Regions from separate parts of the Streptomyces sp. NPDC053755 genome, predicted to be linked through region 2. Evidence: riboswitches for the same ligand, from Rfam matches in the RefSeq annotation. Region 2 holds a riboswitch; the other holds the start of a gene.
What was found. A riboswitch is a leader RNA that binds a small molecule or an ion and turns the genes downstream of it on or off. The one in region 2 is predicted to bind S-adenosylmethionine.
Positions count from the first base shown of each region.

Region 1: linked by a shared signal. The riboswitch ahead of thrC (threonine synthase) and the one ahead of AB0K65_RS22000 (aminotransferase class V-fold PLP-dependent enzyme) in region 2 are both predicted to bind S-adenosylmethionine.

Region 1 is NZ_JBFASK010000022.1:101,000-116,448, reverse strand. It holds gene AB0K65_RS21640 (MoaD/ThiS family protein) at 202-480, opposite strand; gene thrC (threonine synthase) at 510-1,799, opposite strand; SAM riboswitch class I at 1,817-1,962, opposite strand; gene AB0K65_RS21630 (glucosyl-3-phosphoglycerate synthase) at 2,099-3,052, shown strand; gene AB0K65_RS21625 (hypothetical protein) at 3,160-3,633, shown strand; gene AB0K65_RS21620 (trehalose-6-phosphate synthase) at 3,691-5,070, shown strand; gene otsB (trehalose-phosphatase) at 5,273-6,115, opposite strand; gene AB0K65_RS21610 (DUF3263 domain-containing protein) at 6,139-6,357, opposite strand; gene AB0K65_RS21605 (extracellular solute-binding protein) at 6,629-7,900, opposite strand; gene AB0K65_RS21600 (ROK family protein) at 8,110-9,072, shown strand; gene nagA (N-acetylglucosamine-6-phosphate deacetylase) at 9,072-10,247, shown strand; gene AB0K65_RS21590 (1-phosphofructokinase family hexose kinase) at 10,387-11,313, shown strand; gene AB0K65_RS21585 (CBM35 domain-containing protein) at 11,523-12,491, opposite strand; gene cdgB (diguanylate cyclase CdgB) at 12,613-14,268, opposite strand; gene AB0K65_RS21575 (flavin reductase family protein) at 14,793-15,266, shown strand; gene arfB (alternative ribosome rescue aminoacyl-tRNA hydrolase ArfB) at 15,380-15,449, opposite strand, start outside.
Region 2 is NZ_JBFASK010000023.1:64,994-80,442, reverse strand. It holds gene AB0K65_RS22060 (carbohydrate kinase family protein) at 1-210, shown strand, start outside; gene AB0K65_RS22055 (aminotransferase class V-fold PLP-dependent enzyme) at 389-1,771, opposite strand; gene coxB (cytochrome c oxidase subunit II) at 2,057-3,022, shown strand; gene ctaD (cytochrome c oxidase subunit I) at 3,019-4,755, shown strand; gene AB0K65_RS22040 (cytochrome c oxidase subunit 4) at 4,752-5,150, shown strand; gene AB0K65_RS22035 (Ig-like domain-containing protein) at 5,262-6,515, shown strand; gene AB0K65_RS22030 (hypothetical protein) at 6,602-7,003, opposite strand; gene AB0K65_RS22025 (heme-copper oxidase subunit III) at 7,181-7,801, shown strand; gene AB0K65_RS22020 (cytochrome c) at 7,873-8,682, shown strand; gene AB0K65_RS22015 (Rieske 2Fe-2S domain-containing protein) at 8,679-9,731, shown strand; gene AB0K65_RS22010 (cytochrome bc complex cytochrome b subunit) at 9,728-11,353, shown strand; gene trpD (anthranilate phosphoribosyltransferase) at 11,480-12,544, shown strand; SAM riboswitch class IV at 12,633-12,749, shown strand; gene AB0K65_RS22000 (aminotransferase class V-fold PLP-dependent enzyme) at 12,907-14,283, shown strand; gene AB0K65_RS21995 (Lrp/AsnC ligand binding domain-containing protein) at 14,376-14,657, opposite strand; gene AB0K65_RS21990 (rhomboid family intramembrane serine protease) at 14,654-15,388, opposite strand.

The DNA of each region.
Region 1 (15,449 bases), on a different contig from region 2:
GGGCCCGTCAAAGTGCGCAGAAGGTACACAACACTCGAACACATTGGCTGCATCTTGTCGGGTGCGGGCGCATTCTCATATGCGTCTGGCACGGGCAGCGGAGGGGGCTTCCCCAACTCTACCGCGCTCAACCATGCAGAATTGCCCCCTCCGCTTCCCGAGCGGAGGGGGCAATTCGGTTACGGCGGGTAATGCGGAGGCTCAGCAGCCGCCGGCGACGGCCGGGATGATCGAGACGCCCGCACCGTCCGGCGTCGCCGTCTCCAGACCCTGCTCGAAGCGGACGTCGTCGTCGTTGACGTAGACGTTGACGAAGCGGCGCAGCTTGCCCTGGTCGTCCAGGACGCGGGCGGCGATGCCCGTGTGGTTCTTCTCCAGGTCGGCGATGACCTCGGAGAGGGTCGCGCCCTCCGCCGGGACCTCGGCCTGCCCGCCCGTGTACGTACGGAGGATGGTGGGGATGCGGACCTTGACGCTCATGGTGGTGCTGCCTTCCGTGACGGGGGTGGTCAGTGGGCCAGGCCGGCGTCGCGGAACGCGTCCAGGCTCGGGCGGATGGTGGCGGTCGCCTGCGAGGTCTCGGCCACCGCGTCCAGGGTCTTCAGGCCGTCGCCGGTGTTCAGCACGACGGTGGTCAGGCTCGGGTCGAGGAGACCGGCCTCGACGAGCTTCTTCGTCACGCCGACGGTGACACCGCCCGCCGTCTCGGCGAAGATGCCCTCGGTCCGGGCGAGGAGCTTGATCGCCTCGACGACCTGCTCGTCGTTCACGTCCTCCACGGCGCCGCCGGTGCGGCGCGCGATGTCGAGGACGTACGGGCCGTCGGCCGGGTTGCCGATCGCCAGGGACTTGGCGATGGTGTTCGGCTTCTGGGGCCGCACGACGTCGTGGCCGGCCTTGAAGGCGGTCGAGACCGGGGAGCAGCCCTCGGCCTGGGCACCGAAGATCTTGTACGGCTTGTCCTCGACCAGACCGAGCTTGATCAGCTCCTGCAGGCCCTTGTCGATCTTGGTGAGCTGGGAGCCGGAGGCGATCGGGATCACCAGCTGGTCGGGCAGCTGCCAGCCGAGCTGCTCGCAGATCTCGTACGCGAGCGTCTTGGAGCCCTCGCCGTAGTACGGGCGGAGGTTGACGTTGACGAAGCCCCAGCCCTCGCCCAGCGGGTCGCCGATGAGCTCGGAGCAGAAGCGGTTGACGTCGTCGTAGTTGCCCTCGATGCCCACGAGTTCGCCGCCGTAGACCGCGGCCATGACGACCTTGCCCTGCTCCAGGTCGTGCGGGATGAACACGCACGAGCGGAAGCCGGCGCGGGCGGCGGCGGCGCCCACCGCGCCGGCGAGGTTGCCGGTGGAGGAGCAGGACAGGGTGGTGAAGCCGAAGGCGCGGGCGGCCTCCAGGGCCTGGGCGACGACGCGGTCCTTGAAGGAGTGCGTCGGGTTGCCGGAGTCGTCCTTGACGAAGAGCCGGCCCGGCTCGACGCCCAGCTCGCGGGCGAGGTTGTCGGCCTGGACGAGCTTGGTCCAGCCCGGGTTCAGGTTCGGCTTGTCGGCGACGTCCGCGGGGACGGGCAGCAGGGGGGCGTAGCGCCAGATGTTGGCGGGGCCGGCCTCGATCCGCTTGCGCAGGGCCTCGGGGTCGCCGGTGGGGAGGTCGTACGCGACTTCGAGCGGGCCGAAACACAGCTCACAGGCGAAGATCGGTCCGAGCGGGAAGACTTCACCGCATTCGCGACAGGAAAGCCCGGAAGCGGGACCGAGGTCGACCGTGTTCTGGGTGTTTGCGACAGTCTGTACAGCCATGGAGGCGAGGCCCTTTCTCCTCATCTTTCCCATGGCGAATTTCGCCATGAGACGGATTTGGCACCTTCCCTAGCCGGGGGACCTCGCTGGAGACGAGTACTGACCGACTGGAGGGTTGCCGGGGCTTCAACGGGCCGTTTCCCTCTGCCCCTCTGGATGAGCGGTATTCGATTGTGGAACGCGGGCGGCACCCCGACATGCGACGGGGATCCGCGTTGTTCAAGACTGTAACCGAAGGCATGGACGGTTGAGATAGTCGTCCGAACCGCGAGATGGATCACAACCCGGGAGTAACGGACGTGCTGGAAGAGGTGGAGCGCTGGCTGGGCCGGCGGTCCTGGTCCGCGGCCGATCGACCGCTGGAGCGGATTCTGGCGGCCAAGCGGGGGACGACGGTCAGCGTCGTGCTGCCCGCGCTCGACGAGGAGGCGACGGTCGGCGCGATCGTCTCCACGATCCGACGCGAACTGATGTCGGAGGAGGTCCCGCTCGTCGACGAGCTGGTGGTGATCGACTCCGGTTCCCGTGACCGGACGGCCGAGGTGGCGGAGGCCGCCGGGGCCAGGGTGGTGCCGCGGGACGCGGTGCTCCCCCGGATACCGGCCCTGCCCGGCAAGGGCGAGGTGCTGTGGCGGTCACTCATGGTGACCCGCGGAGACGTCGTCTGCTTCGTCGACGCGGACCTGCGGGACTTCTCCGCCGACTTCGTCTCGGGCATCGTCGGCCCCCTCCTCACCGACCCCGGCGTCGACCTCGTCAAGGCGATGTACGACCGACCGCTGGGCGACGAGCCTGGTCAGGGCGGTCGGGTGACGGAGCTGGTGGCCCGTCCGCTGCTCAATCTGCACTGGCCGCAGCTGGCCGGTTTCGTGCAGCCGCTGGGCGGCGAGTACGCGGCGCGCCGCACGCTGCTCGAACGGCTGCCCTTCCCCGTCGGTTACGGAGTGGAGCTGGGCATGCTCGTCGACGCGCTGCACACGGTGGGCCTGGACGCGCTCGCGCAGGTCGACGTCGGGGTCCGCAAACACCGGCACCAGGACGGGCAGGCGCTGGGCCGGATGGCGGCGGCGATCTACCGGACGGCGCAGCTGCGGCTCTCGCGCGGGCATCTGGTGCGGCCGCTGCTGACCCAGTTCGAGCGGGACGAGAAGGCCGGCGGCGGAGGGTTCACACCGCGGACGTACGCGGTGGACACCGAGGAGCGACCGCCGATGCTGGAGATCACGGAGTACGCGCACCGCCAGGTGGCGTGAGCGGGGAGTAGGCACACCGGCCCTGCCGCCGGAGGCGCCGCCGCCAGGTGGCCCCCGCGCGTGGCGCAGCTTCGGAAGATGATGCTTTCTGCATACATTTCCGTTTCATGAGGTCCACACATCGCAAGGGAGCGCTCCTCGCGGCCGCCGGTTTCCTCGTCGGCGCGCCGACGCTGATGACGGCCGGGCCGGCCGCGGCGGCCGGCCACGGCTCCGGCGCGGGACGTGCACCGCACACGGCCGTCCAGCCTGCGGCGGCCCCGACGTACGCGGCCTCCGCCCCGGCTCCGCCCGCGCCCGAGCCGGACGCGGCGGCGGATCGGAGGGCCCCGGAGGTCTCGCCCGCCGAGCGGGCGGGCCTCCCCTCGCCGGAGGCCCGCCGGCCGGCTCCGGTCCCGCACGGCCCCGGCGGCTCGGTGGCGCGGACCGGCGACCGGCGCACCGAACGGCTGTGGCTGCTCGGCGGCCTCGCGCTGGCGCTCGCGGGGACGGGTGTGGTGGCCAAGGCGGCGCTGCGCGGCGCGCGGGCCACGGGCGCCACGCACGGCACGGGCGGCCCGCGTGGCATGCGTGGCGACTGAGCGCCGTCGTTCGTATACGCACGTTTGAGCGTTTACGGGACGGGCTAGGTTCGCCACATGGCTTCTGTGCTGGTGGCTTCCAACCGTGGTCCCGTCTCGTACGCCGTGGCGGAGGACGGCTCGCTCGACGCCCGCCGGGGCGGGGGCGGTCTGGTGTCCGGGCTGAGCGCGGTGTCCTCCGAGGACAGCGTGTGGGTGTGCGCGGCGCTCGGCGAGGGTGACCGGCAGGCGGTCCGGCGCGGGATCTCGGAGCCGGGCGTGCGCATGCTGGACATCGACCCGGACGTCCACGCCGACGCGTACAACGGCATCGCGAACTCCGTGCTCTGGTTCGTCCACCACATGCTGTACCAGACGCCCGTGGAGCCGGTCTTCGACGCGGAGTTCCGGCGCCGGTGGACGTCGTACGAGACGTACAACCGCGCCTTCGCGGAGGCGCTCGCGGCCGAGGCGGACCCGGGCGCCCAGGTCGTCGTGCAGGACTACCACCTGACGCTGGTCCCGGGCATGCTGCGCGAGGCCCGGCCCGATCTGCGGATCGGGCACTTCTCCCACACGCCGTGGGCGCCGCCGGAGTACTTCCGGATGCTGCCGGACGACATCGCGGAGCAGGTGCTGCGCGGGATGCTCGGCGCGGACCGGCTGGGCTTCCTGACCCGGCGCTGGGCGGACGCCTTCGCCGCCTGCTGCACGGCCCTGGTGGGCGGCACGGGCGGCACGGAGCTGGGGGTGCACGGCCTCGGCGCCGACGCCGACTTCCTGCGGGAGCGGTCGCGGCGCCCTGACGTGGAGGACCGGCTGGCCGCGCTGCGCGAGCAGATCGGCGGCGGACCGGACCGGAAGACGATCATTCGGGTGGATCGCACGGAGCTGTCGAAGAACATCGTGCGGGGCCTCCTCGCCTACCGGGCCCTGCTGGAGGACCACCCCGAGTGGCGCGGCCGGGTCGTCCACGTGGCCTTCGCCTACCCCTCGCGTCAGGACCTGGCGGTCTACCGCGACTACACGGCGGAGGTGTCGCGGGTCGCGGAGGAGATCAACACCGCGTTCGGCACGGACGACTGGACTCCCGTACTGCTCCACGTGAAGGACGACTTCGCCCGCTCGCTGGCCGCCTACCGCCTGGCGGACGTGGCCTTGGTCAACCCCATCCGGGACGGCATGAACCTGGTCGCCAAGGAGGTCCCGGTCGTCTCGGACGAGGGCTGCGCGCTGGTCCTGTCCCGGGAGGCGGGGGCGTACGAGGAGCTGGGCGAGGACGCGATCACGGTGAACCCGTACGACATCACGGGCACGGCGCGGGCGCTGCACGAGGCGCTGACGATGCCGGACGGCGAGCGCGCCGAGCGCTCGAAGCGCCTGGCGGCCTCGGCGACGGCGCTGCCGCCGCAGCGCTGGTTCCTGGAGCAGCTGGAGGCCCTGCGCGAGGTCCGCTAGCCCGCGCCCGCAGGCACCGCCCGGCCCGAGTCTGGAGGGCCCCGGCCGGGGCGGCGGAGGGCGCGGACGGGTCCGATGTGTCGGCCGAGGCTGGAGGGCCCGGGCCGGGCGGCGGGGCCACGGGCTCTCGGTACGGCAGGGGCGCCCCGGAATCTTCCGGGGCGCCCCTGCCGTGCCGTGCGGCCTGACTCTCGGGAGGGCCTCAGCCGGTCCCGTGGATCGTCCTCGCCAGGTCCGTGAGGAAGGCCACCACCGCCGCCGGGCCCGGGACCGAGAGGTCCGCGCGCTCGGAGAGTTCGGTGACCTCCGCCGAGCCGCTGCACACCAGCAGGCCCGGGGTTCCGTTCGAGCGGAGCTTCTCCACGGCCGCGAAGGCCGGCAGGTCGCCCAGGTCGTCGCCCGCGTAGAGGACGGACCCGGCGCCCACCTCCTTCACGTACTCGGCGAGCGCCACGCCCTTGTCCATGCCCGGCGGGCGCAGTTCCAGCACCATGCGGCCCGGTTCGAGGACCAGGCCGTGGTGGGCGGCGAGGTCGGCGAGGGGGACCCTGAGGGCCTCGAAGGCTCCCTGCGGGTCGGTGGCACGGCGGGTGTGGACGGCGACCGCGCGGCCCTTCTCCTCGATCCAGGTGCCGGGCCACGCGCCGACGCGTTCCAGGAAACCGGGGAGCTCGGCGCGGACGGCCGCCACGCCGGGGTGCGGCGCGGCGGCCTGGACGGTGCCGGTCACGGCGTCCCAGCGTTCGGCGCCGTAGTGGCCGAGGACGACGAGGTGTTCGAGGCCGGGGACGCCGGCGAAGCCGCCGTACCGTACGGCCACCCCGGCGGGGCGGCCGGTCACCACGGCGATCGAGGCGATCCGGGGCGCGAGCGCGGCGAGGGCGGCGACGGCGCCGGGGTGGGCGCGCGCCTGTTCGGGATCGGGGACGATCTCGGCGAGCGTCCCGTCGAAGTCGAGGGCGACGACGGCCTGCTCCGGCCGCGCGAGGAGCGCGGCGAGGCCGTCGCGGCCGGCGGACGTGGTCGGATGCGGAAGACTGACCATACGACGACCCTACCGACGCCTCCTCAGCGGCGCTGCTCCTTCTCGGCACGGACGCGACGCAGGCGGTTGACGGTCACCGGGTCGTGCGCCAGGGCGCGCGGGTCGTCGAGGAGGGCGTTGAGGAGCTGGTAGTAGCGGGTGGCCGACAGTCCGAGCCGCTCGCGGACGGCGCGCTCCTTGGCTCCGGGGCCGGGCCAGGAGCGGCGTTCGAGAGCGAGTACGGCCCGCTCGCGCTCCCCCAGCCCCGCGCCACCGGCCGGGCCGCCCGCAACGCCCTGGCTGGCGCCGGAGCCGCCCCTGCCGTCCTGATGCCCGGCGCCGTCCGCAGGCTCAGCGCCGTCCGTGCTCGCCGGACCGTCCGCAGGCCCGCCTCCGCGCACCGCGCCCTCCACGGACCCGGCACCGTCCGCGCGCACGGCGGCGCCCCTGCCCCCCGCACCGCTCCCGCCCGGGGTCTCCGGGGCCTCGTCCCGGCCGGGGCACGGCTCCTCATCGTTGGTCATACGACCCAACTTATTCCGCGCTCTCGGCCGCCGTCGCGTCCCGTGCGATCTTCCCGAGCACCTCGGACACCTGGGCGTCGGGGGTGACGGCCTTGCCGATGTTCTGCTTGATGTCGTCGCTGACCTGCGCCCAGGACGTCTTGCCGACCGGCGGCAGCTGCGCGTTCGGCAGCTCCTTCAGGAAGGCGCGCAGGTTCTGGTGCTCCGGCTCGGCCTCCATCGTGGCGTAGGCGCTGACGGTCGGCGGGAGCAGGTCGTTGTCACCGGCGAACTTCAGGACGTTGGCGTCGCTGAAGACGAAGTCCAGGAACGAGCCGATCTCCTTGCGGTGACCGTTCTGCTTGAAGCCCATGATCCAGTCGGCGACGCCCATGGACGCCTTCGCCGTGCCGTCCACACCCGGCAGGGCGACCTTGCCGACCTTGACGCCCTGCTTCTCCGCCTCCTGCATCAGTGAGGGATGACCGTTGAGCATGCCGACCTCGCCCCGCGTGAACGCGGCGAAGGCGTCCTTCCGGTTGAGCTTGCCCGGGGCTATGGGTCCGGTGAGGCCCTTGGCGACGAGGTTCGTCCGCAGCCACTCGAAGGTCTTGACGTTCGCGTCGGAGTCGATCTTGTACCGGTCGGTGGCGTCGGTGTATCCGTCGCCCCCGCTGAGCAGCCACATCATCGTCTCGGCCTGCGCCTCCTCCGGCCCGAGAGGCAGGGCGAAGGGGTACGGGACGTCGTCGTCGTCGAGCTTCTCCGCCGCCGCGGCGAGTTCGTCCCAGGTGGTCGGCGCCTTCTTGACGCCGGCGCGCTCGAACAGCTTCTCGTTGAAGAAGAGCAGACGCGTGGAGGCGGCGAACGGCAGCCCGTACTGCGTGCCCTTCCGCTCGCCCGCCTCGGTCAGCGGGGCGAGGAAGTTGGCCTGGACGGGGATGGAGAGCAGTTCGTCGGCGGAGTACAGCTCGTCGGCGGCGGCGTAGTCGGCGTAGGCGCCGATCTGGGCGATGTCGGGGGCCTGGCCCGTCTTGACCATCTCGGCGACCTTGCGGTCGACGTCGTTCCACGACTCGATCTTCACGTCGATCGTCACGCCGGGGTGGTCGGCCTCGTAAGCCGCGGCGAGACCGGCCCAGTACTTCTCGGTGGTGTCGCCGCCGGTGAGGTCGTAGTCCGCGGCGACCACGGTGAGCGTCACGTCGTCGGCCTTCGTGCCGGTGAGGCCGCAGCCCGAGACCGTCGCGGTCAGGCCCAGCGCGGCGATGGTCGCGGTCAGTCCAAGGAGTCGCCGCTGCACAGCGTTGTCCCACCCTCTGCTCGTCGTCGAGCTGTGATTTTCACAGAGGGGAAAGCATAAGGTCTACACCACTTGGGTATCGCTTCGGCAACGCACGGCGCGGCCCGGCAGGCCGGCGCCGGGTGCCGTGGACGCGCATTTGTATCCCCACGCAACAATCCCGCCCAGTGGACTAGACCTTTCCCCGGTCACACGCGACACTGTCCCCCGTGAGACACGTCATCGCCCTGGATGTGGGCGGCACCGGCATGAAGGCCGCCCTCGTCGGGGCGGACGGCACCCTGCTCCACGAGGCACGGCGCGCCACCGCACGCGAGCGCGGCCCCGAGGCGGTCGTCGAGACCATCCTCGGCTTCGCCGCCGAGCTGCGGGACTACGGCCTGGAGCGGTACGGCCGGACCGCCGCGGCCGCCGGAGTCGCCGTCCCCGGCATCGTCGACGCCGACCACGGCATCGCCGTCTACGCCGCCAACCTCGGCTGGCGCGACGTCCCGATGCGCGCCCTGCTCAGCGAGCGTCTCGACGGCATCCCCGTCGCCCTCGGCCACGACGTCCGCACCGGCGGCCTCGCCGAGGGCCGCATCGGGGCGGGAAACGGCGCCGACCGCTTCCTCTTCGTGCCGCTGGGCACCGGCATCGCCGGCGCCATCGGCATCGGCGGAGCCATCGAGGCCGGCGCCCACGGTTACGCCGGCGAGATCGGGCACATCGTCGTCCGCCCCGGCGGCGCCGACTGCGGCTGCGGCCAGCGCGGCTGCCTGGAGCGGTACGCCTCCGCCTCCGCGGTCTCCCTCGCCTGGGCCGAGGCCTCGGGGGACCCGGAGGCGGACGCCGCCGACTGCGCGAAGGCGGTGGAGTCCGGCGACCCCGGCGCGGTACGGGTGTGGCAGGAGGCCGTCGACGCGCTGGCGGACGGCCTGGTCACCGCGCTCACCCTGCTGGACCCCCGCACGCTCATCATCGGTGGCGGGCTGGCCGAGGCCGGGGAAACCTTGTTCACACCCCTCAGGGCCGCGGTGGAGGAACGGGTCACCTTCCAGAAACTGCCCGCCATCGTCCCGGCGGCCCTCGGGGACACCGCCGGATGCCTGGGCGCGGGCCTCCTCGCCTGGGACCTTCTCTCCCACGACACCCGCACCGACAACGAGTCCGACTCGGAGGTATCCGCCTGATGGCCGATCGCACAGTTCTCGCCGGCGCGCGCGTCGTGCTGCCGACCGGAGTCGCCGAGAACGGACGCGTGATCGTCGAGGACGGCCGCATCGCGGACGCGGGCACTCCCCGCGCCGAGGACCGTGGCGCGGCCACGGCCGGCGCCTCCTCGGTCGACCTCTCCGGCCACTGGGTCGTCCCCGGCTTCGTCGACATGCACAACCACGGCGGCGGCGGCGCCTCCTTCACCTCCGGCACGGTCGACGACGTCCTCCAGGGCGTCCACACCCACCGCCTGCACGGCACCACCACCGTCGTGGCGTCCTTCGTCACCGGCGACATGGACTTCCTGGCCCGGCGGGCGGGACTCCTGTCCGAGCTGGCCGAACAGGGCGAGATCGCCGGCCTCCACTTCGAGGGACCGTTCATCTCCCCGTGCCGCAAGGGCGCGCACGACGAGACACTGCTGCGCGACCCCGACCCGGCCGAGGTCCGCAAGCTGATCGACGCGGGGCGCGGCCAGGCGAAGATGGTGACGCTCGCCACCGAACTGCCCGGCGGCATCGACTCCGTACGCCTGCTCGCCGAGCACGGCGTGATCGCCGCCATCGGCCACACCGACGCGACGTACGAGCAGACCGTCCAGGCCATCGACGCCGGCGCCACCGTCGCCACGCACCTCTACAACGCGATGCCCGCCCTCGGCCACCGCACCCCCGGCCCGATCGCCGCGCTCCTGGAGGACGAGCGGATCACGGTCGAGCTGATCAACGACGGGACCCATCTGCACCCGGCCGCCCTGGAGCTGGCGTTCCATCACGCCGGCCGGGACCGGGTCGCGTTCATCACGGACGCGATGGACGCGGCGGGCTTCGGCGACGGGCTCTACTCGCTCGGCCCGCTGGCCGTCGAGGTGAAGGACGGCGTCGCGAGGCTCGTCGAGGGCGGCTCCATCGCGGGCTCGACCCTCACCCTGGACCGGGCGTTCAAGCGGGCGGCGACCATCGACCGGCTGCCGGTCGAGTCCGTCGTACGGGCCGTCTCGGCCAACCCGGCGCGGCTGCTCGGCATCGACGACAAGGTCGGCTCGCTGGAGCCCGGCAAGGACGCCGACCTCGTCGTCCTGGACGAGGAGTTCGAGCTCAGGGGCGTCATGCGCAAGGGCGTCTGGGTGGTGAAGCCCGACCTGGCGTGAGGCCGCGCGAGGGCGGTCGGTCCGGGGGTCTGGGCCAACCGCCTTCTGTTTGGCATGATCAGGGCGCGTTCCACGGGCTCGACGCGGGACCGACGACGGATCAGGCCTCCACGAGGCACGAGGTACGGGGGTACCGCAGATGATGGTGACGGTCACCCTCAACACCGCGCTGGACCTCACGTACCGCGTCCCCGCCCTCACCCCGCACGCCACCCACCGCGTCACCCAGGTGATCGAGCGCCCCGGCGGCAAGGGCATCAACGTCGCCCGCGTCCTCGCCGCCCTCGGCCACGAGACCGTCGTCACCGGATTCGCCGGCGGACCCACCGGCGAGGTCCTGCGCTCGCGGCTGGCGGACCTGCCCCTGACCGACGCGCTCGTACCGACCGCCGGCCCCACCCGCCGTACCGTCGCCGTCGTCGACACGGCGAGCGGCGACACCACCCAGCTCAACGAACCCGGCCCCACGATCACCCCCGCCGAATGGGCCACCCTCACCGGCCGGTACGCCGACCTGCTCACCGGCGCCGAGGCGGTGGCCCTCTGCGGCAGCCTGCCGCCCGGCATCCACGTCGGCGCGTACGCGGAGCTGATCCGGATGGCCCGGGCCGCGGGGGTCCCGGTCCTGCTCGATACCGGCGGCGAGCCGCTGCGACGCGGGATCGCCGCCCGGCCCGACCTGGTGAAGCCGAACGCGGACGAGCTGGCGGGGCTCACCGGATCCCGCGAACCGCGACGCGCCACCCACGACGCCCGGCGGCGCGGCGCGCACGCCGTCGTCTCCTCACTCGGCCCGGAGGGCCTGCTCGCCGCCACCCCGGAAGGCGAGTGGCGCGCCGCCCCGCCGTCGCCGGTGAAGGGCAACCCGACCGGAGCCGGCGACTCCGCCGTCGCGGGCCTGCTGTCGGGCCTGGCCGACGCGCTGCCCTGGCCCGACCGTCTGGCCCGCGCGGTGGCCCTGTCGGCGGCGACGGTGCTCTCCCCGGTCGCGGGCGAGTTCGACCGCGCGGCGTACGAGGACCTGCTGCCCCGGGTGACGGTGACCGAACGCCCCGCGGCGGCCTGAACGACCCGGACGGTGACGTCCGGCAGGGGCGGCCCGGCCGGCCCGGGACAGCGGCCTGAACGACCCGGACGGTGACGTCCGGCAGGGCGGTCCGGCCGGCCCGGGACAGCCGGAGCGGTCCGCCGTGGTGAAGCCCGGCAGGTGACGACATGGCGGTGCCCCCGGAGCCTGGCTCCGGGGGCACCGCCACCGTCCGTCCGAAGCGGGCGTCAGCCGCTCAGCTTCGTCTTGCTGATCTTCAGCCAGTCGAAGACGGCGTCACACTGGTTGCCCTGCTCGCAGGACAGCTTGATCGTGTTGGAGCCCTCCTTGAGCGTCACCGGCGCCCACGTGGTCTGCCAGTTCTTCTCGAGGTTGGGGTCCGAGGAGGAGATGAAGTTCTTCAACCCGATCGGCGACCCGTTGGGCTTGTCGTTGACGGTCAGCGTGGCGTTGGCGTCCTTCGCCGGGATCGCGTACCGCACGTACAGGTAGTACTCCCCGGCCTCGGCGAGGTCCGCCTGCCAGGTCACCGACGAGCCGATGGCGTTGAAGCCGGTGACATAGGCACCGTCCGCGCCCTCCGCGCCCTTGATGTCCTTGGCGAGGAGCGCCGAACCGCCCAGCTTGAGCGTGGCCGCGTCCTGCTGCGGCAGCTCGGCCGGGGTCTCGTCCGCGCTCGGACGGCTGCTCGGGGTCTCCTGGACCTGCGAGGAGCCGTCGGTGGGCGCACCGCCCGCGTTCCCGCCGCTGTCCTTGTCGTCACCGGTGTTGCTGATGACGGCGGCCGTGATCCCTATCACGACGACCGCGACGACGGCGATCGCGCCGATCAGCAGCCCCTTGGTGTTGGGGCCGCGGCCGCGCTGGGGCGGCATCGGTGACTGGCGGGTGCGCTCGGCACCGGGGTAGCTCTCGGGCGCCGCGTACTGCGGGTTCGGCTGGCCGTACTGCTGCTGGCCGCCGTAGCTCTGCTGCTGCGGCACGTGCGCCTGGGCCGGCCCGCCGTACTGGCGCTCGCCGACCGTCCTGACCTGGTTGTACGAGGTTCTGGGGACGCCGGGCTGCGCGGCCGGGCCGGGGTAGCCGTAGCCACCCTGGCCGGGCGGCTGGGCGCCCGCCGCCTGGCCGTCCGCGTACAGGTAGCCGAACGGATCGTCGTCCTCGGGCGTGTTCGCGCCGTCGTTACCGGCAGCCATCCCTGGTCACTCCTATCCATGCTCGCCAGCCGTCGCCGACCGGCCGAGCCTACCTCGAACGGGGAACGCTTCGGTCCGGTCCTTGACCGTCCGGAAGATGGCCCGTGGGCGGCGCGGACGCCTATCCGGCGCGGCGGTGGACCTTGGCCCGGGACCGCTTCTCGATGTACATGCGCTGGTCGGCGGAGTTCAGGACCTCTTCGACGGTCATGCCGCACTCGGCCCAGCCGATGCCGAAGCTCGCTCCGACCCGGACCGCCCGTCCTTCGACGCGGATCGGCGGAATGATGGCGTTCCGCAGGCGTACGGCCAGGTCAGCGGCGTCGGCGGCGCCGAGGCCGTCGGCGAGGACGACGAATTCGTCACCCCCGAGCCTGGCGACGGTGTCCCCGTCCCGTACGCCGGTGGTGAGCCGGCGGGCGACCTCGATGAGGACGGCGTCGCCGGTGTGGTGCCCGAAGCGGTCGTTGATCGACTTGAAGCCGTCGAGGTCGCAGAAGAGGACCGCGAGCCCTTTCGTCCCGTCGTCGATGTCCCCGCCGGTGGGGGAGACGGCGTGGACGTGGTGGTCGTAGGGCCCGCCGGTGGCGGCGCCGGGCGCCGGATCGAAGCCGAAACCGTGCTCGTGCCCGTACGGGGAGTCGTAGCCGCCGTCGTGTCCGCCGTCGAACTCGTCGGCGGCGCGGGCGGCGTAGGGGCGCTCGCAGATCCGGGCGCTGAGCCGGGAACGGAGTTCCGCGCCGTTCGGGAGGCCGGTGAGGGCGTCGTGGGAGGCACGGTGGGCGAGTTGCAGTTCGTGGCGCTTGCGCTCCTCGATGTCCTCGACGTGCGTGAGGAGGAAGCGGGGTCCGTCGGCGGTGTCGGCGACGACGGAGTTGCGCAGGGAGACCCAGACGTAGGAGCCGTCGCGGCGGGCGAGCCGCAGCTCGGCGCGGCCGCCCTCGGCGGAGGTGCGCAGCAGCGTCCCTATGTCCTCGGGGTGGACCAGGTCGGCGAAGGAGTAGCGGCGCATCACGGAGGCGGGGCGGCCGAGGAGGCGGCACAGCGCGTCGTTGGTGCGCAGCAGGCGGCCGTGCTGGTCGCCGCCCATCTCGGCGATGGCCATGCCGGAGGGGGCGTACTCGAAGGCCTGCCGGAAGGACTCCTCGCTGGCGCGCAGGGCCTGCTGCTCGCGTTCGAGGCGGACGAGGGCCCGCTGCATGTTTGCTCTCAGGCGCGCGTTGCTGATCGCAATCGCCGACTGGGAGGCGTACATCTGCAGGGCTTCCTGACCCCAGGGGCCGGGGTGCCGGCCGTTGCGCGGCCGGTCGACGGAGATCACGCCGAGGAGTTCACGACCGGAGCCGGAGGCGTACATCGGGGCGTAGAGGCGGTCGTGCGGGTGCCACTCGTCCTCGAAGCGGGGGGCGGGCCCTTCGGTGTGCCACTGCGGGACGTCGTCCTCGATGAGCACCCAGCCCTCGGTGTGCGGGATGAACCGCAGGTCGCCCCAGGCGACTCCCATGGAGAGGCGGCGTTCCCAGGACGCGCGCGAGCCGACACGGCCGGTGATCAGCGCTTCGGCGGCGGGGCTGCCGGCGAAGGCGGCGACGACGAGGTCTCCGTCGGGGCGTACGAGGTTGACGCAGGCCAGCTCATAGTTGAGCCCGGCGACGATGCCGTCGGCGACGGTCTGCAGGGTGTCCGCCAGACTGCGCGCTGTATTGAGGTCGGCGACGACCTGATGCAGCTGCCGCAAGGTCGCAAGACGGACGTAGGGCTCCGACTCGGTCTCCATCGCTCGCTCTCCCCGAGACCTCGACAGCAACTCCAGGGTTCTCATCGGCTCTCATGCTGCTCTGTCCCCGCCACTGAATCACAGCGAGCTGCGCCCCCGGTACACAGGGTCAACAAATACTGGGCTCTGTGACTCAAGTCACAACAGATGCCGAAGCGTTGCCCGAAGCGGCGGAAAGCGCTCCCGCTCTTTCTTGAACGCAAAGGGAACGTTGTAGACCGGTGGTCCGCGACGGCCGGGGGTGCGGGGGCGGGGATCCGGGGGCGGGGATCCCGGGGGCCGGGGATCCGGGGGCCGGGGATCCGGGGCGCCTGCCGGGCACCGGTCCGGGCGGCCGGTCCTAGGACCCTCGGTGGTGGCCGGTCTGGTCCCCCGGCCCGATGCGGCGGCGCATGGGCCCGGACTAGCGTGCGGGTGTGCTGCCGAACACCCTCGTCCTCCCGTCCCCGCCGCCCCCGGCCTCCGAGCCGGATCCGGCCATCCCTCATGCTGAGGGGGTGAGCGACGACGAGTTCCGGGCGGCGATGTCCCGCCTCGCTGCGGGCGTGGTGCTGGTGACGGTCCACGACCCCGACGACGGCCCCCGCGGCGAGGACGTCGGGATGACGGCGACCGCGTTCATGTCCGTCTCCCTGGACCCGCCCCTGGTCCTGGTGAGCCTCCGCAACGGGTCCCGGATGGACGACCTGCTGTCCGAGGTCCCCGTATGGGCGGTCTCGGTCCTCTCGGAGAGCCAGCGGCACGTCGCGGGCCGCTTCGCGATGAAGGGACGGGTGAGCGACCGGCTCCTCTTCGCGGACGTGCCCTACACGCGCGGCGAGGAGAGCGGCGCGCCCCTGATCGGCGGAGCGCTGGCGACGCTGGAGTGCCGCACGGAGAACCGCGTCCTGGCCGGCGACCACACCCTGGTCGTCGCCCGCGTCCTGACGGCCGCCTTCCCCTCGCCGCAGGGCTCCCCCCTGACGTACTTCAAGGGCAAGTACCGCCATCTGGCCTGACGTCCCGGCCTCGGCACACTGCCGGCGCCGAGGACCGAGGGCCGGGCGACACCGGGAGTCGCGGGCCGGGCGCCCAGGGTCGAAGACCCGGCGGCAAGCGCGCCGAGTGCCCGTCAGCCCCAGTCGCGGCCCTGGCGGCCGCGCTTCGTCTCCGCGCGCTGCTTCTTCACCCGCAGCCGGCGC
Region 2 (15,449 bases):
GGCGACGCGTTCCGCGCCGGCTTCCTCACCGGCCTGTCCTGGGGCGTCGGCCTGGAGCGCGCGGCCCAGGTCGGCTGCATGCTCGCCACGCTGGTGATCGAGACCCTCGGCACCCAGGAGTACACGCTGCGCCGCGCCAACTTCATGGAGCGGTTCGTCAAGGCGTACGGCCACGAGGCCGGCGCCGAGGTCCAGGCGCACCTGGCCTGAGCCGGAGGGCTCCGGCCCCGCCGCGGGGCCCGCACCACGCGGGCCCCTCGGCGCCACCACGCCCTGCGGCGCCACCACGCCCTGCGGCGCCACCACGCCCCGCGGCGTCCGGCCCCGGCGGGATGTCGCGACCCCGTCCCTGCGACGCCCGGCCCCGGCGGTGCGTCGCGACCCCGCCCTAGGCCACCCGCCGCACCCGGTAGGCCGTGCCGCCCTTCGGGGAGGGCTCCTCGCCCAGGTACTCCTGCCCGCGCATCTCGCACCAGGCCGGGATGTCGAGCCGGGCCGCCTCGTCGTCGGCGAGGACGGTCACCGTGCCGCCCACCGGGACGTCGCCGATCACCTTCGCCAGCTCGATGACCGGGATCGGGCAGCGCCTGCCCAGGGCGTCCACCACGAGGGAGTCCGCCCCGCCCGCCGAGGCCGCGGGCTCCGGGGCGCCGAGCCGCTCCCGTACCGCCCCGACCACCCCCGGCAGCACCTCCAGGAAGCGGTCCACCTCATCCGAAGGCGTACCGGCGGGCAGGGACACCCGGACGTTGCCCTCGCTCAGCACCCCCATCGCCCGCAGCACGTGGCTGGGGGTGAGGGTCGCACTCGTGCACGACGAACCCGACGACACGGAGAAGCCCTCCCGGTCCAGCTCGTGCAGCAGGGTCTCCCCGTCGACATACAGACAGGAGAAGGTGACGAGGTGCGGGAGCCGCCGCACCGGATCGCCCACCACCTCCACGTCCGGAACCAGCTCCGCCACGCGGCCGCGGATCCGGTCCACGAGACCGCGCAGCCGCGCCCCCTCGGCCTCCGCCTCCGCGCGCACCGCCCGCAGCGAGGCGGCCGCCGCCACGATCGCCGGAAGGTTCTCGAAGCCGGCCGCCCGCCCCGACTCCCGTTCGTCCGCCGGCCCCCGCACGGCGAACCGCACCCCCTTGCGCACGACGAGCAGACCGACCCCCGCCGGACCGCCCCACTTGTGCGCGCTCGCCGCCAGCAGCGACCAGTCGCCCTCGACCGGCCCCCAGCCCAGCGACTGCGCCGCGTCCACGAACAGCGGCACTCCCGCCGCCCGGCACGCCTCGGCGACCTCGGCCACCGGCTGGACCGTCCCTACCTCGTGGTTGGCGGACTGCAGGCAGGCCAGGGCGGTCCCCGCCTCCAGGGACGCCGCGAAGGCCCCGGCCTCCACCGCACCCGAGCGGCCGACCGGCACCTCGGTCACCGTGCCGCCGGCCCCCGCGTGCGCCTCGGCCGCGTGCAGCACCGAGGAGTGCTCGACCGCCGACACCACGAGCCGGTTCCCGACACGCCGACGCCCCGCGAGCGCTCCGGAAATTCCCGAGTGAACCGCGTGCGTCCCCGAAGGAGTGAACACCAGCTCGTCCGGACGGCAGCCCACCGCCTCGGCCGCGGCCTCCCGCGCCGCGTCGAGCAGCAGCCGGGCCCGCCGCCCCTCGCGGTAGAGCCGGGCCGGATCGGCCCAGCCCTCGTCGAGGGAGGCAAGCAGCGCCTGGCGGGCGACGGGGTGCAGGGGGGCGGCGGACGCGGCGTCGAAGTAGGGCACCCGTCCACGGTAGAGCCCCGCCGTATGAGCCCCCGTCAGATGCCCCGGTCGTGCCGCAGGCCGGCCGGGGGACGACATCGCGGGACGACCTGCGGAATGGCGGAGTCCACCCCTTCGGGGAGTCGGACGGCGCGTTGGGCACCCTCCCCGCGCGACCCCAAATAGCGTCCAGTAGGGTTTGGTCCGCATAAACATCCAAACCCCTGCCCGCGGCCGGGGCGGCGACCGACCAGCGAGACGGCCGTAGCCGACCAGCGCGGGCCGAGACTCTCGGGAAGGCGCTACGTGAGTCCCAACGGCTCCGACCGCTCGTCGCGGCGCCCGATGCGGCGGAAGCTGCCGCAGGTGCTGACTGCGGGCCTGATCCTGGCGACAGCCACCGGCTGCTCGTACAACTGGGAAGACTTCCCCCGCCTTGGTATGCCCACCCCGGTGACCGAAGAGGCGCCCACGATCCTCTCCCTCTGGCAGGGCTCGTGGGCGGCTGCGCTCGTCACGGGCGTGCTGGTCTGGGGGCTGATCCTGTGGTCCGTCATCTTCCACCGGCGCAGCCGCACCAAGGTCGAGGTACCGCCGCAGACGCGGTACAACATGCCCATCGAGGCGCTGTACACGGTCACTCCGCTCATCATCGTGTCGGTGCTCTTCTACTTCACCGCGCGCGACGAGTCGAAGCTCCTGTCGCTCGCCCCCAAGCCGGCCCACACCATCAACGTGGTCGGCTACCAGTGGAGCTGGGGCTTCAACTACATCGAGAACGTTCCGGGTGTGACGGGTGACGCCAAGACGGCCCCGAACCTCGCCGCGATTCCGGACAAGTTCCAGGACGACTTCCCGGCGAACGCCGGCGGTGTCTACGACGCCGGCATCCCCGGCGACCGGAACCCGCAGACCGGCAACCCGGGCCCGACCCTGTGGCTGCCCAAGGGCGAGAAGGTCCGGTTCGTCCTGACCTCCCGTGACGTCATCCACTCCTTCTGGGTCGTCCCCTTCCTCATGAAGCAGGACGTCATCCCGGGCCACACCAACGCCTTCGAGGTCACCCCGACCCAGGAGGGCACCTTCCTCGGAAAGTGCGCCGAGCTGTGCGGTGTCGACCACTCCCGGATGCTCTTCAACGTCAAGGTGGTCTCTCCGGAGCGCTACCAGCAGCACCTGAAGGAGCTGGCGGAGAAGGGGCAGACCGGCTACATCCCGTCGGGCATTGAGCAGACGGACCCGGCCAGGAATGCGGAGAAGAACCAACTGTGAGCATCCTCAACGAACCCCAGGGTGCCGCCGCAGCAGCTGAGGACTCGTACGAGAACGAGCTGCCCGTCCGGCGCAAGCAGCCCGGCAATGTCGTGGTGAAGTGGCTGACCACCACCGACCACAAGACGATCGGCACGATGTACCTCGTGACGTCGTTCGTCTTCTTCTGCATCGGCGGTCTGATGGCGCTCTTCATGCGCGCCGAGCTGGCCCGTCCGGGCACGCAGATCATGTCGAACGAGCAGTTCAACCAGGCGTTCACGATGCACGGCACGATCATGCTGCTGATGTTCGCGACGCCGCTGTTCGCCGGCTTCGCGAACTGGATCATGCCGCTGCAGATCGGCGCGCCCGACGTGGCGTTCCCGCGGCTGAACATGTTCGCGTACTGGCTGTACCTCTTCGGCTCGATCATCGCGGTGGCCGGCTTCCTCACCCCGCAGGGTGCGGCCGACTTCGGCTGGTTCGCCTACTCCCCGCTGTCGGACGCCGTCCGCTCGCCGGGTGTCGGCGCCGACATGTGGATCATGGGTCTGGCCTTCTCCGGCTTCGGCACGATCCTCGGTTCGGTCAACTTCATCACCACGATCATCTGCATGCGCGCTCCGGGCATGACGATGTTCCGCATGCCGATCTTCACCTGGAACGTGCTGCTGACCGGTGTGCTGGTCCTGCTCGCCTTCCCGGTCCTGGCGGCCGCGCTGTTCGCCCTGGAGGCGGACCGCAAGTTCGGTGCCCACGTCTTCGACGCGGCCAACGGCGGTGCCCTGCTGTGGCAGCACCTCTTCTGGTTCTTCGGACACCCAGAGGTGTACATCATCGCCCTGCCGTTCTTCGGCATCGTCTCCGAAGTGATCCCGGTCTTCAGCCGCAAGCCGATGTTCGGCTACATCGGCCTGATCGCCGCGACCATCGCGATCGCCGGTCTGTCCGTGACCGTGTGGGCCCACCACATGTACGTCACGGGCGGCGTCCTCCTCCCGTTCTTCTCCTTCATGACGTTCCTCATCGCCGTACCGACCGGCGTGAAGTTCTTCAACTGGATCGGAACGATGTGGAAGGGCTCGTTGTCCTTCGAGACACCGATGCTCTGGACGATCGGCTTCCTGGTCACCTTCACCTTCGGTGGCCTGACGGGTGTCATCCTGGCCTCCCCGCCGATGGACTTCCACGTCTCCGACTCGTACTTCGTCGTCGCGCACTTCCACTACGTCGTCTTCGGCACCGTGGTCTTCGCGATGTTCGCCGGCTTCCACTTCTGGTGGCCGAAGTTCACCGGCAAGATGCTGGACGAGCGGCTCGGCAAGATCACCTTCTGGACGCTGTTCATCGGCTTCCACGGCACCTTCCTGGTGCAGCACTGGCTGGGCGCCGAGGGCATGCCGCGTCGTTACGCGGACTACCTCGACGCCGACGGCTTCACCGCGCTGAACACGATCTCGACGATCTCCTCGTTCCTGCTCGGACTGTCGATCCTGCCGTTCCTGTACAACGTCTGGAAGACCGCCAAGTACGGCAAGAAGATCGAGGTCGACGACCCGTGGGGCTACGGCCGCTCGCTCGAGTGGGCGACCTCCTGCCCGCCGCCGCGCCACAACTTCCTCACCCTGCCGCGGATCCGCTCCGAATCCCCGGCGTTCGACCTGCACCACCCGGAGATCGCGGCGATCGACCAGCTCGAGAACCACGGTGCCGAGAAGGCCCTCGCGGGTGAGAAGGAGGCCGGCAAGTGAAGATCCAGGGCAAGATGTTCATCTGGCTGAGCGTCTTCATCCTCGCCATGGCGATCCTCTACGGCGTCTGGTCGAAGGAGCCGGTCGGCACCACGGCGCTCTTCCTCGCCTTCGGCCTGTCCATCATGATCGGCTACTACCTGGCCTTCACGGCCAAGCGTGTCGACGCGATGGCGCAGGACGACAAGGAGGCCGACGTCGCGGACGAGGCCGGCGAGGTGGGCTTCTTCGCCCCCCACAGCTGGCAGCCGCTCTCGCTGGCCATCGGCGGCGCGCTCGCCTTCCTCGCCGTCGCGATGGGCTGGTGGATCCTGTACTTCTCCACCCCGCTCATCCTGGTCGGCCTGTTCGGCTGGGTGTTCGAGTTCTACCGCGGTGAGAACCAGAACCAGTAGCAGGACCCGCAGGACCCCGAGGGGCCCGGCCGCTTCGTCACCGAAGCGGCCGGGCCCCTCTTTTGCAGCACTCGGCGCGCTCGCCCCGAGGATTGTTCTTACGGTGATGTCATGAACGACACGCCGCGCATTCGGACTGTTGTGAGCTGCACCCTGCTGGCCGTCACCGTCTCCGCGGGCACCACCGCCTGCTCGGGCTCGAAGGGCCACCCGCTGTCGACGAGGCCGTACGACGCGGCGCAGCAGATCTCCTTCAGCGCTCCGGCGGACGGCAGGAAGGCCGACCCGGACAAGGCGCTGGAGATCACCGCCAAGGGCGACGAGAGCCGCATCACGGATGTGACGGCCGTCGACGCGACCGGGCACCACCTGGCCGGCGAACTCACCGCGGACGGCCTGCGCTGGCGCTCCACGGGCTCTCTGACCGCCGGAGCCCGCTACACCGTCAAGGTCGCCACGGAGGACGGGGACGGCGCTCCCGGGACCCGTACGTTCACGTTCGAGACGACTCCGGCCAAGCGGGCGCTCACCGTGAAGTTCGGCCCGGAGGCGGGCAAGTACGGCGTCGGGCAGCCGATCACGGCCGACCTGAGCCTCCCGGTGAAGGACAAGGCGGCCCGGGCGGTGGTCGAGCGGGCCCTCAAGGTGCGCTCCACGCCGTCCGTGGAGGGCTCCTGGCACTGGGTGGACGACGAGAAGCTGCACTTCCGTCCGAAGGAGTACTGGCCCGCGGGAGCGGCGATCTCGGTGAGCGCGAACCTGGACGGGGTGAAGGTCGGCGACAAGCTCTACGGCGGCGAGTCGAAGCCGCTGAAGCTGACGATCGGTGACCGGATCGAGGCCGTCGCGGACGCCGGCTCGCACTACATGACCGTGCGGCGCAACGGAGAAGTGATCAACACCATTCCGGTGACCACCGGGAAGCCGGGCTTCTCCACCCGAAACGGGATCAAAGTGGTGCTGGGCAAGGAGTACTTCGTCCGGATGCGGGGCACCAGCGTCGGCATCGCCGCGGGCAGCTCGGAGTCGTACGACCTGCCCGTCTACTACGCGACGCGCGTCACCTGGAGTGGTGAATACGTCCACGCCGCGCCGTGGTCCGTCGGCTCGCAAGGAGTTGCGAACGTCAGTCACGGCTGTGTCGGGATGTCGACGGGGAACGCCGCCTGGTTCTTCGAGACCGTGCGCCCGGGCGACATCGTGAAGACCGTCAACAGCTACGGCGACACGATGGACACCTTCGGCAACGGCTTCGGCGACTGGAACCTGCCGTGGGACGAGTGGCGGCAGGGGAGCGCACTGGTGGCCGACGCCAAGAACCGCACCGCCCCGACCGAGATCGCCCGCCTACGGCCGTCGCTCTAGGGGTGTCCGGCACATGCCCGCGGACCCCTTGGGCGTTTCCGGCCGGGCTGCGGGACGGGCCCCCGGGGGCCCGTCCCGCACGCGCCTCACGCGTCGATGGCGAGCCGTGCGCGCAGCAGGGCCGCGAGGGACGCCGCGAAGTCGACCGGCTCGACCGGGAGGGTCACCGCGGCGTCCGCGCGGCTCCAGGTGGCCAGCCAGGCGTCCTGCGGGCGGCCGATCAGCAGCAGCACCGGCGGGCAGTGGAAGACCTCGTCCTTGATCTGGCGGCAGACGCCCATCCCGCCGGCGGGCACCGCCTCGCCGTCCAGGACGCAGACGTCCACGCCGCCCTCGTCGAGGCGCTTCAGTACCGCCGGGAGTGTCGCGCACTCGATGTACTCGACCGGGGGAACGTCGGCCGCGGGCCTGCGTCCCGCGGCGAGCCGCACCTGCGCGCGGGTGTTCGCGTCGTCGCTGTAGACCAGGACCGTGGCGCTCGACTGCATCGTTCCTCCGTGAAGGTCATCAACCGATGCGGCGGATGCTACTCCGTCCCACACCCCGTCAACACCGGTTCGACCCCGGTTGGGAGACCTCTTCGATGGGCCGTTCGGGCTGGACACACCCCCCTGACACTCCGAACGGCACCCCCCGGAGTGAGGGCGGGATAAGCGACCGACATAATGTCGGTCGTGGCGACAGTAACGACAGTAGAAACCGGGCACGCGCACCCGTCGGTCAATCGGCCGAACCTCACCAGCGTCGGAACCATCATCTGGTTGAGTTCCGAGCTGATGTTCTTCGCGGCCCTCTTCGCGATGTACTTCACCCTGCGATCGGTGACGGGAGCCGACTTCTGGGCGGAAAAGGCCTCGGCCTTGAACTTCCCGTTCTCGGCCACCAACACCACGATCCTGGTGCTCTCCTCCCTCACCTGCCAGCTCGGCGTCTTCGCCGCCGAGCGGGGCGATGTGAAGAAGCTCCGGACGTGGTTCATCATCACGTTCGTGATGGGTGCGATCTTCATCGGCGGCCAGGTCTTCGAGTACACCGAGCTGGTCAAGCACGAGGGCCTCTCGCTCTCGTCGGACCCGTACGGCTCCGTGTTCTACCTGACCACCGGCTTCCACGGCCTGCACGTGACGGGCGGTCTCATCGCCTTCCTGCTGGTCCTGGGCCGGACGTACGCCGCCAAGAGGTTCACTCACGAGCAGGCAACCGCCGCCATCGTCGTGTCCTACTACTGGCACTTCGTCGATGTCGTCTGGATCGGCCTCTTCGCCACGATCTACATGATCAAGTAATCGGGCGCCCCTCGGCGCACCGAGACATCCAGCAAGCATCGACGCAGAAGATCCTGACACCGGGGTAATCCGTGAAAAAGCTCTCCGCACGACGACGCCATCCGCTGGCGGCGGTCGTCGTCCTCCTTCTCGCGCTGGCGGCCACTGGGGGGCTGTACGCCGCCTTCGCGCCCGCGGGCACGGCGAAGGCCGATGAAACCGCCCAGTCCCTCGCCATCGAGGAGGGCAAGAAGCTCTACTCCGTCGGCTGCGCCAGCTGCCACGGAACCGGCGGTCAGGGAACCTCTGACGGCCCGTCCCTGGTCGGCGTCGGCTCGGCGTCCGTGGACTTCCAGGTCGGCACGGGCCGCATGCCGGCCCAGCAGCCGGGTGCCCAGGTCCCGAAGAAGAAGGTCATCTACACGCAGGCTGAGATCGATCAGCTCGCGGCGTACGTCGCCTCTCTCGGTGCCGGCCCCATCACGCCGAAGAAGTCGCAGTACAGCCCCGACGGTGCCGACATCGCCCGCGGCGGCGACCTGTTCCGCTCCAACTGCGCCCAGTGCCACAACTTCACCGGTGAGGGCGGCGCGCTGACGCACGGCAAGTACGCCCCGAGCCTCGAAGGCGTGAGCCCCAAGCACCTGTTCGAGGCCATGCAGACCGGTCCTCAGAACATGCCTTCCTTCCCGGACACGACGATGCCCGAGAAGGAGAAGAGGGACATCATCGCGTACGTCCAGGCCGTCAACAGCGACAAGTCGGACAGCCCCGGCGGGCTCTCGCTGGGTGGCCTCGGTCCCGTCAGCGAGGGTCTCTTCGGCTGGATCTTCGGGCTGGGCACGCTGATCGCCGTTGCCGTCTGGGTCGCGGCCCACACCGCTAAGGCCAAGAAGTCATGAGTACCCAAGAGATTCCAGAAGAGAACCTGCCCAGTGAGCAGGACACCGCGCACGGCGCGGTGAAGGTCGCCGACGACCCGTTCGCCGACCCGGGCCTTCCGCCCCACAAGCCGCGCATCCAGGACATCGACGAGCGGGCCGCCCGGCGGTCCGAGCGTGCGGTCGCCTTCATGTTCACGCTGTCGATGCTGGCCACCGTCGGCTTCATCGCGTCGTACGTGATCTTCCCGGTCGACAAGATCGTCTACATCTGGCCGTTCGGCCGGGTGAGCGCGCTCAACTTCGCCCTGGGATGGACCCTCGGTCTGGCGCTCTTCTTCATCGGCGCGGGCGCGGTCCACTGGGCCCGCACCCTGATGTCCGACGTCGAGGTGGCGGACGAGCGTCACCCGATCCAGGCCTCCGCGGAGACCAAGGCGCAGGTGATGGCGGACTTCGCGGCCGGTGCCGCCGAGTCCGGCATGGGTCGGCGCAAGCTGATCCGCAACACGATGTTCGGCGCGCTGTCGCTCGTACCGCTCTCCGGCATCGTGCTGCTGCGTGACATGGGTCCGCTGCCCGAGAAGAAGCTCCGCAGCACGCTGTGGGCCAAGGGCAAGCAGCTCATCAACATGAACACGCACGAGCCGCTGCGTCCCGAGGACGTCGCGGTCGGTTCGCTGACCTTCGCGATGCCCGAGGGCCTCTCGGAGCACGACCACGACTTCCAGACCGAGATCGCCAAGGCCGCCCTGATGATCGTCCGCATCCAGCCGGACGACATCAAGGACAAGCGCGAGCTCGAGTGGTCGCACGAGGGCATCGTCGCCTTCTCGAAGATCTGCACCCACGTGGGCTGCCCGATCTCCCTGTACGAGCAGCAGACGCACCACGTGCTCTGCCCGTGCCACCAGTCCACCTTCGACCTGTCCGACGGCGCCCGCGTCATCTTCGGCCCGGCCGGTCACGCCCTCCCGCAGCTGCGGATCGGTGTGAACGACAAGGGCTTCCTCGAGGCGCTCGGCGACTTCGACGAGCCCGTCGGCCCTGCCTTCTGGGAGCGCGGATGAGCACTACGACCGATACGCAGAAGAAGGCCCCCGCCGGTGAGCGGGTCGCCGACTGGGCCGACGGCCGTCTGGGTGTCTACACCCTGGCCAAGGCCAACATGCGGAAGATCTTCCCGGACCACTGGTCCTTCATGCTCGGTGAGATCTGCCTCTACAGCTTCATCATCATCATCCTCACGGGTGTGTACCTGACGATGTTCTTCCACCCGTCGATGAACGAGGTGGAGTACCACGGCAGCTACATCCCGCTGCAGGGTCAGCTGATGTCCGAGGCGTTCAACTCGACCATGCACATCTCGTTCGACGTGCGCGGTGGTCTGCTCATCCGGCAGATCCACCACTGGGCGGCGCTGGTCTTCATCGCCGGCATGTTCGTTCACATGATGCGCGTGTTCTTCACCGGCGCCTTCCGCAAGCCGCGTGAGATCAACTGGCTGTTCGGCTTCCTGCTGTTCTTCCTGGGCATGTTCACCGGCTTCACCGGCTACTCGCTCCCGGACGACCTGCTCTCCGGCACCGGTGTCCGCTTCATGCAGGGCGCGATCCTGTCCGTGCCGATCGTCGGCACGTACCTGTCGATGTTCCTGTTCGGCGGGGAGTTCCCCGGCGGCGACTTCGTGGCCCGGTTCTACTCGGCGCACGTGCTGCTGCTGCCCGGCATCATGCTCGGTCTCGTGGTGGCCCACCTGATCCTCGTCGTGTACCACAAGCACACGCACTACGCGGGTCCCGGCCGCACGAACAAGAACGTCGTGGGCATGCCGCTGCTGCCGGTCTACATGGCCAAGGCCGGAGGCTTCTTCTTCCTGGTCTTCGGTGTCATCTCGGTCATCGCGGCGATCGCCTCGATCAACCCGATCTGGGCGCTCGGCCCGTACCGTCCGGACCAGGTGTCGACCGGCGCCCAGCCCGACTGGTACATGGGCTTCGCCGAGGGTCTGATCCGTGTCATGCCGGGCTGGGAGATCAACCTCTGGGGCCACACGCTGGTCCTCGGTGTGATGATCCCGCTGATCCTCTTCCCGCTGGTCCTGGCGGCGATCGCGGTCTACCCGTTCATCGAGTCGTGGATCACGGGCGACAAGCGCGAGCACCACATCGCGCAGCGCCCGCGCAACGCTCCGTCGCGCACCGCCTTCGGTGTCGCCTGGATCACCGCGTACATGATCATGCTCGTGGGTGGTGGCAACGACATCTTCGCGACCCACTTCCACCTGTCGATCAACTCGATCACCTGGTTCGTCCGGATCGCGTTCTTCGTCGGACCGGTCATCGCGTTCATCGTCACCAAGCGGATCTGCCTCGGCCTCCAGCGCCGGGACCGGGACAAGGTGCTGCACGGGCGCGAGTCCGGCATCATCAAGCGCCTGCCGCACGGTGAGTTCGTCGAGATCCACGAGCCGCTCAGCCAGGGCCAGCTCTACGCGCTCACGGCGCACGAGCAGTACGAGCCCGCGGAGCTGCCGGCCGGGGTCGACGAGAACGGTGTCGAGCGCAAGGTGGGCCGGATGGAGAAGCTCCGGGTCCGGCTCAACCGGAGCTACTACGGCGAGGACAGCCAGATCGCCAAGCCCACCGTCGAGGAGTACAAGGAGATCACCAGCGGCCACGGCCACCACTGATCACCTGACCTGAAGGTCGCCACAGCGAGAGCCCCGTCCATTCGATGGACGGGGCTCTTTGCCGTCCCCGCGGGTGGATAGGGTGGGCGAGTATCCGTCTCGTTACGGCAATGACCAGGAGCTGCCATGAGCGCTGTGACCCCCGCTGGAGGACCTACCACGGCGGGCCGCTCCTGGCCCGCCGTCCTGGACGGCCTGCTGACCGGCCGCGACCAGAGCGCCGAGGACACCGCCTGGGCGATGGACCGGATCCTGCGGGGCGAGGCCACCGACGCCCAGATCGCCGGCTTCGCCGTCGCGCTGCGCGCCAAGGGCGAGACCGTCGAGGAGATCACCGGACTCGTCCGGACGATGTACGAGCACGCCAACCTCATCGAGGTCCCGGGCGCCTCCGTGGACATCGTCGGCACGGGCGGCGACGGCGCCAAGACCGTCAACATCTCCACCATGTCGGCGATCGTGGTCGCCGGAGCAGGGGCCAAGGTCGTCAAGCACGGGAACCGGGCCGCGTCCAGCGCGAGCGGTGCCTCCGACGTCCTGGAGAAGCTCGGCGTAAACCTCGAGCTGACCCCGCGGCGGGTGGCCGAGGTCGCGGAGGAGGCCGGGATCACCTTCTGCTTCGCGGTGAAGTTCCACCCCGCGCTGCGGCACGTGGCCGCCGCCCGCGGCCAGCTCGGGATCCGGACGGTCTTCAACTTCCTCGGTCCGCTCACCAACCCGGCCCGCGTCAGGGCCCAGGCGACCGGCGTGGCCGACGCCCGGATGGCCCCGATCATGGCGGGCGTGCTCGCCGAGCGCGGCTCCTCCGCGCTCGTCTTCCGCGGGGACGACGGTCTGGACGAGCTGACCACCACCGCCACCTCGCGGGTGTGGGTGGTCCGGGACGGCGCGGTCCGCGAGGAGGCGTTCGACCCGAGGGACGTCGGCATCGACATCGTCCCCGTCGAGGCGCTGCGCGGCGCCGACGCCTCGTACAACGCCGATGTGGCCCGTCGGCTGCTCGCGGGCGAGACCGGTCCCGTGCGGGACGCGGTGCTGCTCAACTCGGCGGCGGCGCTCACGGCGCTGGAGCCGGGGGAGGGCACCCTGGCGGAGCAGTTGCGCGAGGGGATCGCGAAGGCGGCCGAGTCCATCGACTCGGGAGCCGCCCGCAAGGCCCTGGAGCGCTGGGTCACCGCCAGCAACGCGTAGCCACGAACCCGATCGGTCGGCGCGGCCCCGTTCCGGAATGCGGTACGGGGTTGCGCGGACACGATCAGCTGACATACGTTCTGTGCCAGGTCATGAGTGACAGCTAGGAAGCCCCGGCTTGCTGTCCGGCAACCCTCCGTCCGTGGCGGGGTGCCCCGGGTGAAGACCAGGCCGTGGACAGCAAGGTCCACGGCAAGCGCGGACCCCTCGAAGCCTTGGGGTCCTGGTCCTCAGGGAGCCTCTTGTGAGCAAGCGAATGCGATAGGGCCCTTCCGCCCCTTCTCCGCATACCCCTTTTCTTTTCCAGCGCTGCCGCGTGTCCGCCGGCGCGGGATCTCGCCTGCCTCGTACGGGAGTTCGCCATGTCTGTCTCCACCGTTGCCTCCGACCAGTCGGTTTGTGCCCCGCTGCCCGTTCTGGGCCGTGATGTGACCGTCCCGCTCGTCACCGGTGGCGAGGTGACGTACGCCGCGCTCGACTACGCCGCCAGCGCGCCGGCCCTCCAGCGGGTCTGGGACGACGTGGCCGCCTACGCGCCGTACTACGGCAGCGTCCACCGGGGCGCCGGCTACCTCTCGCAGCTGTCCACCGACCTGTTCGAGAACAGCCGCGCCACCGTGGCCGCCTTCCTCGACTGCCGTGAAGACGACCAGGTCGTCTTCACCCGCTCCACCACCGACTCACTCAACCTGCTCGCCGCGGCCCTCCCCGCCGGCTGCGAGGTCTTCGTCTTCGAGACCGAGCACCACGCCTCGCTGCTGCCGTGGAAGGACGCCCGGGTCACCTATCTCAACGCCCCGCGCACCCCCGCCGAGGCCGTCGAGACCCTGGAGCGCGCGCTCGCCGGCCGGGCCGCCGCCTCGGGAGCCGGCGGCCCCGCCCTCGTCTGCGTCACCGGTGCGTCCAACGTCACCGGCGAGCTGTGGCCGGTGCGCGAACTCGCCGCCGCCGCGCACGCCCACGGCGCCCGGATCGTCGTCGACGCCGCCCAGCTCGCCCCCCACCACCCGGTCTCGGTGCGGGAGTTGGACGTCGACTGGATCGCCTTCTCCGGGCACAAGCTGTACGCCCCGTTCGGCTCGGGCGTCCTCGCCGGCCGCGCCGACTGGCTCCAGGACGCCGAGCCGTACCTGGCCGGCGGTGGCGCCTCGCGGAAGGTCGCCCGCCGTGCCGACGGGGGAGTGGACGTCGCATGGCACACCACCGCCGCCCGCCATGAGGCAGGGTCCCCGAACGTGATCGGCGTCTACTCCATCGCCTCCGCCTGCAAGGCGCTGACCGAGGCCGGTTTCGACACCCTCGTCCGGCGCGAGCGGCAGCTGATCGCGACCGTGCGCGAGGGCTTGGCCGAGGTGCCCGAGGTCAAGGTGCTCTCGCTCTTCGGCGACGACGCCCCCCGGGTCGGCGTCATCTCCTTCGTGGTGGAGGGCTGGAACAGCTCCCACTTCGCCGCGGCGCTCTCCGCCGAGTACGGCATCGGCGTCCGGGACGGCCTCTTCTGCGCCCACCCGCTGGTCCGCACCCTGCTGGGCGGCGACCAGCAGCAGGTCGGCGAGTGCGGGGCCCCGGAGGGCGAGCCGGGCGAGAAGTCGCTGAACGCCATCCGGGTCAGCTTCGGGGCCGGCACGCCGGACGAGCACGTGGAGCGTTTCGTGCGGGCCGTCAAGGAGCTGGTCCGGGACGGCGCGCAGTGGAAGTACCGCACGGAGGACGGCCGCTGCGTCCCCGACCGCGGCTGAGCGGCCACTCGTACGAGTGAAGGGGACCTCCCGCGTGGGTCCCCTTCGTCATGCCCCGGGCGGCCCGGGAACCGGCGCTCCGGGCGGGCGGTCTACGACTCCAGGCCGATGGCGAAGGCCGCTTCCAGGTCGTGCTGGGAGTACGTACGGAACGCCACGTGCGTGTCCGTGGCCTCGACACCGGGGATCTTGCTGATCCGGCCGGGGATGACGTCCGCGAGGTCGTCGTGCCGCGGCACCCGGACCATGGCGATGAGGTCGTACGTGCCGGTCACCGAGAAGACCTCGCTGACGCTGTCGAGTGCGGCGATGGACTCCGCGATCTCGGGGATGCGGTCCACACTGGTCTTGATGAGCACGATCGCGGTGATCACGGCTGGCTTTCTCCCTCGGTCGCCGCGGCTGGGGCCTTCACCTTATCCCCACGGTGGTAGCGGCCCCAGGCGTAGAGGAAGCCGATGGTGAAGCCCACGACGTGCGCCAGGTAGGCCACCCCGGGGCCCGGCCCCGCCGTGCGCGCCGCCAGCCACTGGAGCACGAACCAGAAGATCAGCACGATCCACGCCGGGAAGCGCAACGGCAGGAAGAAGAGGAACGGGAAGAGGCTGGTGACCCGGGCCCGCGGGAAGAGGTACAGGAACGCCCCGAGGACCCCCGAGATCGCCCCCGACGCCCCCACCAGCGTCTGCTCGCTGGTCGCGTGCACGGCGGCGTAGCCCAGCAGGGCCAGGTAGCCGCAGCCGACGGCGAAGAGCAGGAACCCCGCCGCCCCCATCCGCTCCTCGGCCATCGCGCCGAAGACGTAGAGGAACAGCATGTTCCCGAGCAGATGGAGCCAGCTGCCGTGCACGAAGAGCGCGGTCAGCGGGGTGAGCAGGGCGCGCGGCTCGCCGCTCGTCAGCTCGGCCGGGAGCACGCCCCAGCGGTGGAAGTAGGCGCTCTGCGCCGCGAGGAAGGCGTCCCCGGTGCCGTACCCCGGATTGAGGCCCGACGCCGGGCCGGCCAGGAACGTGAGACTGCAGACGGCGATGAGGCCGTAGGTCACCGTGGGGCCGTTCCGGGCACCCCGCCACGCGCCGAGGGCCGCTTCCCGCCAGTCGATCATGGACAGATCATCGCGTACCGTGGCCGACCTGGACAGAGCGCCTCGCCGGGGCGCCCGGCGG